2 regions of the Bacillus sp. ISL-35 genome follow, and region 1 is predicted to be linked to the other one. Evidence: riboswitches for the same ligand, from Rfam matches in the RefSeq annotation. Region 1 holds a riboswitch; the other holds the start of a gene.
The links. A riboswitch is a leader RNA that binds a small molecule or an ion and turns the genes downstream of it on or off. The one in region 1 is predicted to bind cobalamin.
Positions count from the first base shown of each region.

Region 1 (7,494 bases):
GAAAAATATCCTCTGGAAAGAGGGATTGATCATGGGGCTAAGCGGGATTGTTGCGACACAACTGGCCCGGCCGCTTGTATATGCTCTCGAAGCGCGGGGCTGGGATGAGATTGTCATTCCGTTCCTTTACATTGTACTGCTCGCTTATTTTGCGATAAAAATGATTCGTCAGGGTAAAAAGAAAGACGAAGAGATTCCTGCACCTGCTCATTTTTCGGTACCAAAGCTTTTGGCAGTTGGGTTCGTCGGAGGCTTTGTTTCGGCATCGCTTGGAGTAGGAGGCGGGTTCATCATCGTTCCGCTCATCATCACCTCGCTGGGATTCAATCCGAAAAAAGCAGTTGGAACAAGTTTGTTTGCCGTGCTGCTCATCGTCTCAGTTGGTTTCATTTCCTATGCGATCAACACGCAAATCGATTACTTCATCGGTTTGATGCTGATTGCCGGTGCGTTAGTCGGCTCCCAGTTCGGTGCCAGGATGACTGCTTATTTTGAAAATAAGGAAATGAACTCCATGCTCGGAATCCTTTATCTTGTCACGCTGGCAGGAGCGGTTCTGAAGCTGGTTGATCTGAACAAAACCGGGCTTGTCCTCATGGGTATCTTCATTGTGTATTTCTTCGTAAGGGCTATCGGTAAAATCAGGATAAAAGCAATGAAAAAAGGCTGAGCTGCTCAGCCTTTTTTTGTTGTTTAGGAAATAATAAAAGTATTTTTGTGTGGGTAACTATATATGGGAGTCTTAATCCAGCTCCAGCGCCTAGCCCCTCGAGCCGCTTGTCTAGCTGCGGCTCCTAACTCCTCGAGACGCTTCGGTCCTGCCAATGAAGTCAAAGAACGACTTCACTGTCAGGCCCTCCAGCGCTTGTCGGGGCTGAACAAGGCGCTTGCGCTTTTTGTTCTTTATGCCTCAGATGTGAGAGGGTGCTTAACAAAGCGCGGGAACTCTCGTCCGATGCCGTTTTTTACAAATAATGCTCCTTCCCGTTTAAAAGGAAGTGAACGAAAGTCCAAATCCTTGTAGTCAGGTGTGTAATGGAAGACAACTTCCCCTGCAGGAAGGATATTGGTGATATTCACCCGTGAGGAGCCGATTACATCATACAATTGGACCCGACCGTTCTCTTCCGTGAAGATCACAATCGCGTCCTCGTCCTCAGAATAATATAGATGGTCGGGAAAAACATTCAGGATATGGTACATGGTGATGCCGCCGGAGTTGCCAGTCGCAAAGGCCCGGGAGACTGGCGCTCTCCCATAAACCATTTTTTCAATCTGCTTAAGGTCTGCCGGAATCTCCAGTTTCCTTAATCCTGCTCGGCCTGTATTAGAAGGAACCCTCGTTGAAAACTGGTGCTCCTCAACCCGCTCAAACCCGAACTTCGGATAAAAATCAAGCACGCTGTCATTGGCGAACAGATACATGTAATCATACATTCCCTCGTATTCGGCCAGCACATGGTTCATCAGACATGCCGACAGCCCTTTATGGCGATACTCAGGATGCGTCATCACAGTACCGATTTGCAGGCCTTTGCGGCTTGTTCCATCGATGATCAAATCAAGCTCATTGACCGATACATTCGCAACCACCCGGCTGCCATCTGCGTAGGAAAACGGAATGTATCGCTCTCCCCAGTAGCCTTTTTCATGCCAGTTGGTAAAATCAAGGCCGAAAGTGTCGGCAGCAAGCTGGATGAAACTCTTCCTCAAATCAATATTATCGCGATAATGGCTTACTAGCTTCATAGATCAAAACTCCTGTCTCTTGAGGCAAACATATAGGTTTTATGATGGAACCGGATTCCATAAATCAGTCCCATCGCCAGCATATTGCCCATCAGCGAGCTTCCGCCATAACTGATGAAAGGAAGAGGGATCCCCGTAATCGGCAACAGTTGGATGGTCATTCCGACATTCTGGAAGACGTGGAAGGTAATCATGCTAATGACACCTGCACTAATATAGGTATTGAAAGGATCATTCGTATCGAGTGCCGTTTTGGTCAGATGGTAGATAAGCAGGAAATAAAGACTGATGACAAAACTGCCGCCAACAAAACCGAATTCCTCGCCAATGACGCTGAAAATAAAGTCTGTATGGCTTTCAGGAATATAGACTTCACTGCCATTGAGACCTTTTCCAGTCAGCATGCCAGACCCGATCGCACTGAGTGACTTTAACAGATGGTAGCCATATTCCGGGTAGCTTTCCGGATCAAGCCATGCATAAATACGCCCAAATTGGTACGTTTTTACCCCCATATATTTTTTCAGTATCTCAGGTTTCCAGATGACGAGATACAGAATGCCGGCTCCAAGTGCAGCTCCACCGCCATAGAGAGGCAGGATGATTTTCCAGGTGATGCCTGAAACTAGGATGATTCCTGTGAAAATCGCAATCACGACCAGGGAAGTTCCGAGGTCAGGCTGCATCATGATCATCCCTAGCGGCAAGGCGGTGATCAAGCCAAGCTTGATGAACAGCAGGAAGTCTGATTGAAGTGTCTTTCTTGGATTCTTTTTATGGTGGGCATAGATGGCGCTGCTCAAGGCTAGAATCAAAAAGACTTTCATGAATTCCGAAGGCTGGATCGAACCGAATGGCTCGATGAAAAACCAGCTTTTGGCTCCGTTTCTTTCTTCGGCAATGCTGGCAGGAGCGAAAAACAGGAAGACGAGCAGGAAAATTCCGAAGCCGTATAAATACCATGCGAGCTTGCGGTATTGTTCACTGTCGAACATCATGACTGCTGCGATGATACCTGAACCGACGACATACCAGAATATTTGCTTATATAAAAAGTTCTGGCCAACATATTGCCCGGTCTTCTGGGCGCTATAAATGGCGAGGCAGCTGGTCAGGAAAAACAGCAATAAAAAAAGTGTTAACGTCCAATCAAAGCGGTCGAATTTTTTGGTCGATTTATCCATTTGCTACACCCTGTCCAAATCATTTTTACACATAATAATTAGCCTGTTTGTGAAGGTATTGTAATTTTATGCTAGCAGACAAGGATTATCCTCACAATCCCTCATCAGGTAATATATTCCTACAAGTATAGACGAATGACAGGAGGGTTTAGTTTCTTTTAACAAAGGGATTCTTTTCACCGGAAAGGTGGATAATAATTATGTTTTTGAGGATTCAAAATAAGATATTTTCCACCGTTTTTGTTAGAATGGAAGAAGCGTTATTTGTACGGAGTCGCTGGCATTCTGCAGCTTAGAATTTTCCGGGAGGTTTTGCTGTTGAAAAAGAACCATCCTTATAGCAGGGATTTATTATATCTCCACATGAACGAAAGGGATCATTATGTGCTTTCGCATGGAATTGAATTCCATGAATTCGCCAGGTCGCTGCCTGATCCGCTTAATCATCTTTTGCTGTTGAAGCATCGCTATGAGGATGGTGAGTTCAACAGGCATACTTTATTTGAGTTTGTACCGGATGACGGTGCTGAAAAGCTGGTAGGAGCCAATGTACATGCTTATGGGGATTTTTGCTGGATCGATTTTGAGGAAGTGGAAGCGCTGAATGTGCTGACGGCCCAGGAAATTGCCGAACTTCTTTATCTCGGGCATATCAAGCATCATTTGAAGCTGCCCTTTTACAATCAGCTTAATAATCGTTTTGTATACCTGTCCAATGAGGACGGCTGGTTCAACAAGACCTATTACCGCAATTTCAATGATTTTTTCCGCATGCTTGGCAATGTCCTTTCAGGCAAGCTCGGAGAAATGAAACCGGAAAAAACGCTGCTTGGGATCCGGAAAAAGAAGTCCTATCCATCTGTAAGCAACGAAATCCTGAATTCACTGATACCAGCCTTGAAGGAAGGTGCTGTGTTTTCGCTTAAAAATATGCAGCAGAACCGCAACAGGATTGAAATACCGATCTGGATCATCGGAGATTTTGCCAACATGGATGACATGCATGATGAATACAAAGAGGCAAGCCACAGCAATCCTGACGGCAGACTTGTTTTCGATAAGAAGTTGAAGGAATGGAGCTTGCTTGCACAATAAGTCGAAAAAACAAAATTTTTGCAGCAACTTTTGGCAAATCGTGTATAATGGGTTGTAGCGGAAAATTACATATCGAAATGAACGGGTGTCTTTTATAACAAGACTTAATAGGGAAGTTGGTGAAAATCCAACGCGGTCCCGCCACTGTAAATGGGAGCAAGCTGCAACATGCCACTGTACAAATGTATGGGAAGGCGCAGCGAGCATTGACCATGAGCCAGGAGACCTGCCTGTCCATTGCACCAAGCAAACCTACGAGGATAGGGAGGTGCCGACAGGCTTTATGTCTTTTATGATAAAAAACATTTGCTTACTCGGACATCTCCCCTTCAGGTGGAGATGTTTTTTATTTTTATCGAAAAAACGGAGGAGAAGCAAATGAAGAAGTTATTGTTGTTATGGATGGCAGCTGCCATGATCCTGGCTGGCTGCGGTACTGAAGCACAGCCGGAAAAAAAGGAAGGCGAAAAAACCGCGCAAGAACAAAAGACAGGATTTCCTGTCACGGTAAAAGATGCGCTTGATGAAGATGTTGTCATTGAAGAAAAGCCAGAAAAGATCATTTCCCTGATTCCGAGCAACACGGAAATCGTTTATGCGCTTGACAGCGGGGACGCAATTGTCGGTGTCACAGATTTCGACAATTATCCAGAGGAAGCAATGTCGAAGGAAAAAGTCGGCGGCATGGAATTCAATATCGAGAAAATGATTTCCTTAAAGCCAGACCTTGTCCTTGCCCCGGGGTCTACCGCGGATACGGCAAAAGAAGGGCTGCAGCAACTAAAGGACGCAGGAATTGCAGTTGTCGTAGTAAATGATGCGCAGTCCTTTGAAGAAGTGTATCAATCAATCGAGATGATTGGAAAAGCGATTGGTGAGCCTGAAAAAGCAGCTGAGCTTGTTGATACGATGAAAAACAGCTTCGCAGAACTAAAGAAGAAAGCGGAGGCTATCAAACCGGAAGAGCAAAAGACTGTATTTGTTGAGGTCTCACCTGAACCTGAAATCTACACAGCCGGTAATCATACATTTATAAACGAAATGCTTGAGTTGATCGGCGCGAAGAATGCCGCCGGCGATATGGAAGGCTGGCCGAAAGTCGACCCGGAAGCTATGGTTGAGCGTAATCCGGATGTCATTGTGACAACCTATGGATACTATACTGAAAAAGCGGCTGAGCAGGTGCTCGCGCGGCAGGGCTGGAACAATGTAAAAGCAGTCAAGGACCAGCAGGTATTCGATGTCCACTCCGATCTTGTTACCAGGTCAGGTCCAAGGCTCGCTGAAGGAGCGGAGGAACTTGCAAAAGCCATTTACCCGGACGTTTTTAAATAATAAAGGATTAGCATATCTATTTGCAGCAACATTCCTTATTATTTCCATGCTGCTTGGGATTTCCATCGGAACAGTTTCCATTCCTGTACCCGCTATCATCAAAATCATTGGTGCTGAAATTTTCCGCATACAGGGACAAGGAATCGATCCGATGCACGCAAGTATTGTCATGGAAATCAGGCTGCCGCGCATTCTGCTGGCAGGACTTGTCGGCGCATCACTGGCGATTGCCGGCGCTGCGTTCCAGGGCCTGCTGCGCAATCCGCTGGCAGACCCGTATACACTCGGAATCTCTTCTGGTGCCTCTATTGGTGCGGTCGTCACGTTGTTTTTGGGCCTTTCGCTGCCGCTGATCGGTGCCTTCACCTTGCCGGTGCTCAGCATTTTGTTCGCATTCGCTACGGTGCTGTTTGTGCTGTTTTTTGCCCGGAAAGTCGACAGGCTGCTCAGGGTAGAAACCATTATATTGACGGGAATCATTTTAAGCTCATTTCTCGGCTCGTTCATATCGCTGATGATCGCCTTATCCGGTGAAGAGCTGCGGCAAATCATCGGCTGGCTGCTCGGGAGTGTGTCAATGCGCGGCTGGGAGTATATAAAAATCATTTTTCCTTTCTTCGTGATTGGCCTGGTGATTTTATTGGCAAACACAAGGGAGTTGAATGCGATGTCCTTTGGCGAGGAGCGGGCACAGCATCTAGGTGTCAATGTCGAGCGCCGCAAGCTTTTGATATTGCTGTCCGGTTCGCTTTTGACCGGATCGGCTGTCGCAGTATCAGGAACGATCGGCTTTGTCGGCCTGGTCATTCCCCACCTGACAAGGACTGTCTGGGGTCCTGACCATCGGCATTTGCTGCCGTTATCGGTGCTGATTGGCGGCGGATTCCTGATTCTCGCTGATCTAATATCAAGGACCATCATCGCGCCCTCGGAATTGCCGATTGGGGTGATCACGGCATTAATCGGAGCGCCGGTTTTTGCGTTTATTTTAATGAAAAATCGCAGGGAAAGAAGTGCTGGCCGATGATCACAGTGAAGAATTTGACAGGCGGATATGCAGGCGGCGAGGTGTTGAAGGGAATCTCCTTCGAGGTTGGCAAGGGTGAGTTGTTCGGAATTCTTGGACCAAACGGAAGCGGGAAAACCACGCTGTTAAAAATGATCAGCGGCGCTTTACAATTCAGAGAAGGCGCCATCGAGCTGGACAGCAAGCCGTTGACTCAGTATTCACCGAAGCAGCTTGCGAGGATGATGGCGGTCCTGCCGCAGCATTCTGACCAGGCCTTCCCATATAGTGTGAAAGAAACCGTTTCGCTCGGGCGCTATGCGCACCAGAAAGGCTGGTTCAACAGCTGGAGTGATGAAGATGAGCAGATTGTTCTCAAGGTGATGGACCAGACTGGGATCACCCATCTCCAGGAAAAATCAATTATTGAACTATCAGGCGGCGAAAAGCAGCGGGTCTATCTTGCGCAGGCACTGGCTCAACAGCCGAGAATCCTGTTGCTTGATGAGCCGACGAACCATCTTGATCTCAGCTTCCAAAAAGAGCTCTTGGATTTGCTGAAAAATTGGGCTTCAGAAGAGCAGTTAACGGTCGTTTCGATATTCCATGATTTGAACCTTGCATCGCTATATTGTGATAGGTTGTTGCTCATGGATAACGGCGAAGTGCTGATTGTCGATACTCCTGCTGAGGTTTTAAAAGAAGAGCGGATCAAGGCTGTCTATAAGACTCAGATCAAGAACCACCCCCATCCGGAAATTGCCAGGCCGCAGCTGTTGCTCGTTCCCGAGTGGGACGGCAATCAAGCTGCCGATTTTAAAATAGACGCCAGATTTCTCGATTTCGGTCTCGACCGGATTACCTTGCAGTCACCGGTGAAATTGAGGACAATGTCATCAGGAATAACGGGTGCCGGGATTGGCTGGCATAATTCCTTTGTACACCGGGTGGTCCCGATGGAATATGACTGCAGCGACCATAAGGCAGAAATGGCTGAGTACCTGCAGGGAAATGGTTTTCTGCCGAGCGAGACGGTTGCGATGATGACAGCTGTCCCAGCTGAAACGGTATCACGCCGGTTTTTTGAGGATGGCGAATTGTCCCTCTTCATTATGGTCTCGGCAG
Region 1 covers NZ_JAGGQK010000019.1:30,011-37,504, forward strand. The annotation lists gene J7E38_RS20185 (sulfite exporter TauE/SafE family protein) at 1-670, shown strand, start outside; gene J7E38_RS20190 (GNAT family N-acetyltransferase) at 904-1,749, opposite strand; gene J7E38_RS20195 (FtsW/RodA/SpoVE family cell cycle protein) at 1,746-2,933, opposite strand; gene J7E38_RS20200 (hypothetical protein) at 3,252-4,028, shown strand; cobalamin riboswitch at 4,095-4,276, shown strand; gene J7E38_RS20205 (ABC transporter substrate-binding protein) at 4,407-5,363, shown strand; gene J7E38_RS20210 (FecCD family ABC transporter permease) at 5,329-6,390, shown strand; gene J7E38_RS20215 (heme ABC transporter ATP-binding protein) at 6,387-7,494, shown strand, end outside.

Region 2 (7,494 bases), on a different contig from region 1:
GGTTGAAACAGAAAACGTCGAGGATACGGATCACCTGAAAAGAATCCTCACTTTTTACAAAGAAAAGGGTTTCCGTTACGCGCTTGATGATGTTGGTGAAGGGTACAGCACCTTGGAGCTGCTATCCGATCTGCAGCCGCATTATATGAAATTGGATATGAAGTATGTCCAGGGAGTAGCTGCAGATCTTCAAAAGCAGCAGACTGCTTCTGCATTTTTAACTGAAGCGAAGAGGCTGGGTTCTGTACCGCTTGCGGAGGGAATTGAATCTGCGGAAGATTTTGAATGGCTTAAAGAGAAAGGATATCAGCTGTTCCAGGGGTACTTTTTTGGCAAACCCGCGCCAATTGGCAGCCAGGTTGAAGGAGGAAAAAAACGTACATGACCTCGGATGCCTATAAATGCCAATAATAATGGGTTTTGCAGACCAAATTGCTATGCTGGCAATTTGGTCCTTGATTTTTCAAAAGCGTTTTGCTTAAAGGATTTCTGCCTCTTTATGTTGAATTTTTCTTATTGGAAACTGATTGAGTTTAATTGAGAAGGTGAAAGCCTATGATAATTTGGTTTCGACACTTACCGCCGAGTAGTATGGATTTTTTAGAATGGACTCCTTTCATACAGAATAATTGGTATCGAAAACATTATATGAAGTTCGTATATCTGCTTATGGTAACTATTTTTCTGTTACAAAATGTCTTTAGTACTGGTTTCTCTGATATAAATGTATTTCTACTCATCATAATTGCTATCTTCGTCTTCATCCTTCATGAATGTCTACACCTTTTGGTCATAAGAAATAAAGGTGATATTAGCCTCACTTTTAGCGGGATATTTTTTTGGATAAATACAAATGCAATCCTCTCCAAAGTTAGATTCTGGTTTTTTATGAGCTTGCCTTTTATTGTATTATCAGTTGTTCCTGTTATTATATCGTTCTATGTATTAGGGGAAATAAAATTAATTCTATTATTTGTAGGTTGGTTCAACACCTTGATTTCTTCCTCAGATCTCATTAATTCAGTGCTCATTGCCATTAAACCAAGGAATACAGTTTTTTGCAGAGGATATTACCGGATAGAGTCTAATTAAAAGGTAACTCATATGCTTAACAATAATAATAGACCATCGAAATTGATGGTCTATTGTTTTACATAATTAATTTTTGTCACAGGAACCACAAAGTTTTTTTGCTATATATCATCGGCATAATGCATGGAGCGTTTTGCTTCCAACATCTCTTTCATTTCATTTATTGCCTCTGTCAGCAGCGCAATGTCCTTAAGAATTTGCTGTTTGATGACTGTGTCGGCACTTGATTGATAGTCATTTTTTAGTTGACTCAGTTCCCGTTGGAATAGAAAAAGTGTGAGCAGCTTTATCTCCCCCTTTGGAAAAATAAACATTCTCTCTGTCTGTATAGTTCTATATACCCAAAAAACCCGTATTTAAAACATAAAATATGGTAAAAGCCTCCCTTAAATTTTCTAGCTTTAAAACATAAAATATGGTAAAAAGCCTCCCCGCTAAATCGGAGAGGCTTTCAAACTTACGCTATTGTCTTCTTTGCTTCAAACACTGCTACAGACTCTTTCCTCTGGTAATAATACCAGTTCAGAACAATGGACAGCACGTAGAAGCCGATGAAGATGAAAAATGCAGGAGCATAACCTCCGGAAATTTTCACGGACCAGCCGAACAGCTTTGGAATTAGGAAGGATCCATATGCTGCGAATGCTGCCGTAAAGCCGAGGACTGGAGCCGCTTCTTTCGGAACAAAGATTCCAGGAATCATCTGGAATGTTGAACCAGAACCGATGCCAGAAGCGATGAACAGTACCATGAATGATGCCAGGAAGCCGCCGAATTGTTTCGTGCCAAGGAAGTAAATGACGCTTCCAGCACCAGCCATCATCACTACCAGAACGATGGATGTCAGCTTGGCTCCGCCCATTTTATCAGCCATCCATCCGCCAATAGGGCGGGCACCGGCAGCAAGGAAGGCACCAAGGAAGGCAAGTGAGATATATTCAGGGAACTGCGTTTTCAATAAAAGCGGGAATGCCGCGGAGTAACCGATGAAAGATCCGAATGTTGCCACGTAAAGCCATGTCATGATCCAAGTGTGCTTTCTTTTTACTATAACGAATTGATCCGAGAACGATTGCTTTGTGCCAGGCAGGTTATCCATGCCGAACCATGCAGCGATTGTGACGATTGCGATTGGGATCAGCCAGATGAATGCTGCGTTTTGGAGCCATACTTCCTGGCCGTTAGACAATTTCTGTCCATCGCCAGCGATGAAAGCGAACGTTCCAGTTGTAATGATTAATGGTGTTACGAATTGGACGACCGATACACCCATGTTGCCTAAACCGCCGTTGATGCCGAGCGCCGTTCCACGTGCTTTTTTCGGGAAAAAGAAGCTGATGTTGGATGATGAACTTGAAAAGTTTCCGCCACCCAGGCCGCAAAGTGCAGCGAGTAAAAGCATCACTGAGTAAGGTGTGTCAGGATTCTGGACCGCGAAGCCGATGCCGACAGCCGGAATTGCGAGCACGGCAGTTGTCAGTACTGTCCAGTTGCGTCCCCCCATCATTCCTACTCCAAATGTGTACACAAACCGTAAAGTGGCACCAACAAGACCAGGCATGGCAGCCAATGCGAAAAGCTGTTGATCCGTAAAATTAAAACCAATATCATTAAGGCGAATTGCAACCACAGACCAGATTTGCCAGACAATGAATGCGAGCATCAAGGAAGGTACCGAAATCCACAAGTTACGTTGGGCATGCTTTTTTCCTTCAGATTGCCAGAAACGATCGTCTTCAGGGTTCCATGTATTTATGCGAGCCATTTTAATTCCTCCATACGTGATATGAGTGTTTACAAGATTAATAAACCATTTATATCACACATCAGTTGTGACGAACCTCACATCTGGAGACACCATCACAATTCTGTCAAAAAGTCTTGAACACTTTTTGACAAGAAAGCAATTAAGGGATAATAAAAATGCTTATAGGGGTATAAAAGCTTGATGCAAAGCGTTTTGTTAGGACTTGGTGGATTGAAAAGGAACCGGGGAAATACCCTATATAAGGGTGGATAGAAAACTACAAACAACTCCAAGGAGTGTCACCATACGAGGGGGTTATTACTTTATTGGCGAAAAATAAATTATATCGACCACATTTAAGGATATATCAGCGGATTTTTGATTTTATCGACCACATATAAAGATATATCGACCACTTTTCGCAATATATCGACCACATCCATAATTTCGTACTTTATGAAATTAGTTGAAATTACGAGGCAGATGATTTACTATCAATTCATAACACGATATATTGTGTTTCTTTAAAAAAATACAACTAAATATTGTATTTACCGGTAAATATGGTGTCTGAACAAGACTTAATAGGGAATCTGGTGAAAGTCCAGAACTGTTCCCGCAACTGTAAGTGCTGACGAAATAAGGAAGAACCACTGTCTAAAAAATGGATGGGAAGGCCTTAAAGTAGGGTGAAGCACAAGTCAGGAGACCTGCCATATTTATGCGTGTTATCTTCTTCGGGAATTGGGAAGGTATTACGGGGATAAATTGATAGGCTCGTGTTGTTTTGCGGATACATATGAGGTGTTAATTGATCAACGTTACTTAAACCCATCTTTCGAGATGGGTTTTTCTCATTTTCAGGGAGCATTTTTCAAACAGGAGGTCAGGAATGGAAGGATTATCTACAAATGTGTCAAGGACTTTGCAGAACCGGCTGGTTTTGCCTCCGGACACGAATCATCTTGGTACGATTTTTGGCGGCACCGTGTTGTCCTATATTGATGAAATCGCGGCGATTGCAGCGATGAAGCACAGCAGGATGGCAGTTGTCACGGCTTCAATTGACTCAGTGAATTTCCTGTCATCGGCAGTAGTAGGCGATATTTTAACTCTGGAAGCCGTGGTGATTTCAACAGGCAGGACATCAATGGAAGTGTTCGTGAAAGTGGAAAGCGAGAACTTGAAGACATGCAAAAAGACTTTGACAACCACCTCGATTTTAACCATGGTGGCAAAGGATGAACAAGGGGTGCCTGTTCCGGTCGCCGGTATTGTCCCGGAAAGTATTGAGGAATGGGAGCTGTTTAACACTGCTGAAATGAGAAGGCAGCGCAGGCTGGAAATGAGACAAAAGTAAAACAAGTGGAGGGGTAATCGATGAGTATTCAAGTAAAGGAAGAGGAAACAGCGAAACTGATAACGGATATTGAACAGGCATTTCCTGAACTGGACTTTAAGTCGTTCAAACAACGAGTGGTTCGGGCTCTAGAGGCGAAGAATATGTCAGACGACCAGATTGAAAACATGCTGATTTTGACAGCAGTCGAACGAATCGACCGGAATGAACCTGGCTGGACGTACGCAGCTGCACGTTTTTACTTGAAAAAATTGTACAAGCTTAGTGAAAGCTTCAGAAATACAGCTGGTTACGGTTCTTTTTACGAATTAATCAATAAATTAATAGAAATTGGGATATATGACAGTCGTCTAGTAATCTCCTATTCCCGGGAAGAAATCGAATATCTTGAAAAAGTGATTGATCCCGAGAGAGACCAATTTTTTACCTACATAGGGCTTGTCACGATGGCGGAAAGGTATCTTGCGCGGACACAGAGTGGGCAGGTTGCTGAGCTTCCCCAAGAGCGGTTCATGATCATCGCAATGACCCTGCTGGCTGAAGAACCGGTGGAAAAGCGGCTTGGATTGGTAGAGGAAGCTTACTGGGCGCTCTCAAATCTTTATATGACAGTGGCGACCCCGACGCTTGCAAATGCGGGTAAAAGCTATGGCCAGTTATCGAGCTGCTTCATTGATACGGTAGCAGACGATTTGAGAAGCATCTATGATTCCAACACAGATATCTCCACCTTGAGCAAGAATGGCGGCGGCATTGGAGTGTATCTGGGCAAAATTAGAAGCCGTGGCAGTGATATCAAAGGTTTCAAAGGAATCAGCTCCGGTGTGATCCCGTGGATGAAGCAGCTGAATAACACCGCGGTTTCGGTCGATCAATTAGGGCAGCGGCAGGGTGCGATTGCTGTTTACCTCGATGTCTGGCATAAAGACATCTTCCCGTTCCTTGATGCAAAACTCAATAATGGAGATGAGCGACAGAGGACACATGATTTATTCACAGGCATCTGCATTCCGGATTTATTTATGGAACAGGTAGAAAAACGGGGTGAATGGTATCTGTTTGATCCACACGAAGTAAGGAGCGTAATGGGATTTTCGCTTGAAGATCATTTTGATGAGGAAAAGGGAGCTGGGTCGTTCAGGGAAAAATATTGGGCCTGCGTCAATCATCCAGGTTTGTCGCGTGAGCACGTTCCCGCGATTGAAATCTTTAAATCCATCATGATCTCTCAGCTTGAAACCGGTACACCTTACATGTTTTACAGGGATCAGGTCAACAGGCTGAATGCCAACCATCATAAAGGGATGATTTACTGCAGCAATCTTTGCACGGAAATCACCCAGAATATGAGCCCGACCCTCCTTGAAGAAGAAACAGTTGAGGACGGAAAGATTTTAATTTATAAAAAGCCGGGTGATTTTGTCGTCTGCAACTTGTCTTCCATTTCGTTGGCGAAAAGTGTAATGGATGATGTACTTGACAGAGTGATCAATATCCAGGTCCGGATGCTGGATAACGTCATCGAGATCAATGAAATCCCTGTGCTGCAGGCACAAATAACCAACAAGAATTATCGGGGAATCGGATTGGGAACGTTCGGCTGGCACCATCTGCTGGCTCTGAAAGGAATCAAATGGGAAAGCGAAGAGTCGGTAGAATATTGTGATGCTCTCTATGAAGAGATCGCCTGCTTAACCATTGGCGCAAGCCTTGAGCTGGCAAAAGAAAAAGGGGCATATCCTTATTTCGAAGATTCCGATTGGTCGACAGGACAGTTTTTCGAGAAGAGACAGTACAACGGTGAAAGATGGGAGGCCCTAGCCGAAGAGGTAAAGCAGCATGGCATCAGGAACGGTTATCTGATGGCGGTAGCCCCTAACTCCTCGACCTCAATCCTTGCGGGTTCAACGGCAAGCATCGATCCGATTTTCAGGCTCGAATATTCCGAGGAAAAGAAAGATTACAAGATTCCGGTGACTGCACCTGATCTATCACCTGATACGATGTGGTTTTACAAGACGGCCTACAATGTTGACCAGCATTGGAGCATCAAGCAGAATGCGCGGCGCCAGCGCCATATCGACCAATCCGTTTCATTTAACTTTTATGTAAAAAATACAATCAAGGCAAAAGCGCTGCTGGATCTGCATATGGATGCCTGGAAATCGGGCCTGAAAACAACTTATTACGTCCGCTCAACATCGAGCGGTGATTGGGACGAATGTGAAAGCTGCCATAGTTAAGGGGAAAGGAAGGAACACGATGAAACTATTGAAGAAAAGATTACTTGTCGATGCCGGTGCACCAAATGCTTCGACTGGGATTATAAATGGGCAAAGTTCCAATATCCTGAATTGGGATGATGTCCGCTTTCCGTGGGCATATCCAAAATATAAGAGGATGCTGGGCAATTTCTGGACCCCTTTTGAAATCAATATGTCAAAGGATATCAAGCAATTTTCGATGCTTTCTGAAAAAGAACAGGATGCCTTTTTAAAAATCATTGGGCTTTTGGCCCTGCTCGACAGCATTCAAACGGACTACGCCGGCAAGGTGGCCGATTATTTAACCGACTCCAGCCTGAATGCTCTGATGATCATCCTGGCGCAGCAGGAAGTGATTCACAATCATTCCTACAGCTATGTGCTGTCAAGCATCGTATCCAAATCGAAGCAGCAGGAAGTGTTCGACTACTGGCGGACTGAACCAATCCTGCGCAAGCGGAATGAGTTTATAACAGACGGGTATAAAGACTTTGCCGAAAATCCCGATGTCGAAAATCTGTTGCATTCCATCGTTTATGACGTCATCCTTGAAGGCCTGTTCTTCTACTCGGGCTTCGCCTTCTTTTATAATCTGGCTCGGAATCAGAAAATGGTCGGCACCAGCACGATGATTAACTACATCAACCGTGATGAACAGCTGCATGTAGGGTTATTCGAGAAGATTTTCAAAGAGGTACTCCGTGAAAACCCCGAGTATGACACAGAATCATTAAGGGAATTTGGTACCGCAGCCTTTCAGGAAGCAGCACGACTGGAGATTGAATGGGCTGAATATATAATCGGAAACCAAATCGATGGCCTGCTGATGTCAGATGTGGAGGCCTATATAAAATTCATGGCCAACAAACGGGCAGAACAGCTGGGCTTTACTGCTCCGTTCGAAGGATATCGCACGAATCCGTTAAGATGGATCATCGCCTATCAGGAAGTCGACCTTGGCAAAACGGACTTCTTTGAGCAAAAATCAAGACAGTACACGAAAACATCCGATGAGAATGGATTTGATGAGC
Region 2 covers NZ_JAGGQK010000011.1:38,106-45,599, forward strand. The annotation lists gene J7E38_RS15345 (EAL domain-containing protein) at 1-385, shown strand, start outside; gene J7E38_RS15350 (DUF3267 domain-containing protein) at 556-1,092, shown strand; gene J7E38_RS15355 (hypothetical protein) at 1,194-1,406, opposite strand; gene J7E38_RS15360 (MFS transporter) at 1,550-2,857, opposite strand; cobalamin riboswitch at 3,387-3,571, shown strand; gene J7E38_RS15365 (acyl-CoA thioesterase) at 3,732-4,199, shown strand; gene J7E38_RS15370 (ribonucleoside-diphosphate reductase subunit alpha) at 4,220-6,442, shown strand; gene J7E38_RS15375 (ribonucleotide-diphosphate reductase subunit beta) at 6,462-7,494, shown strand, end outside.
Region 2: linked by a shared signal. The riboswitch ahead of J7E38_RS15365 (acyl-CoA thioesterase) and the one ahead of J7E38_RS20205 (ABC transporter substrate-binding protein) in region 1 are both predicted to bind cobalamin.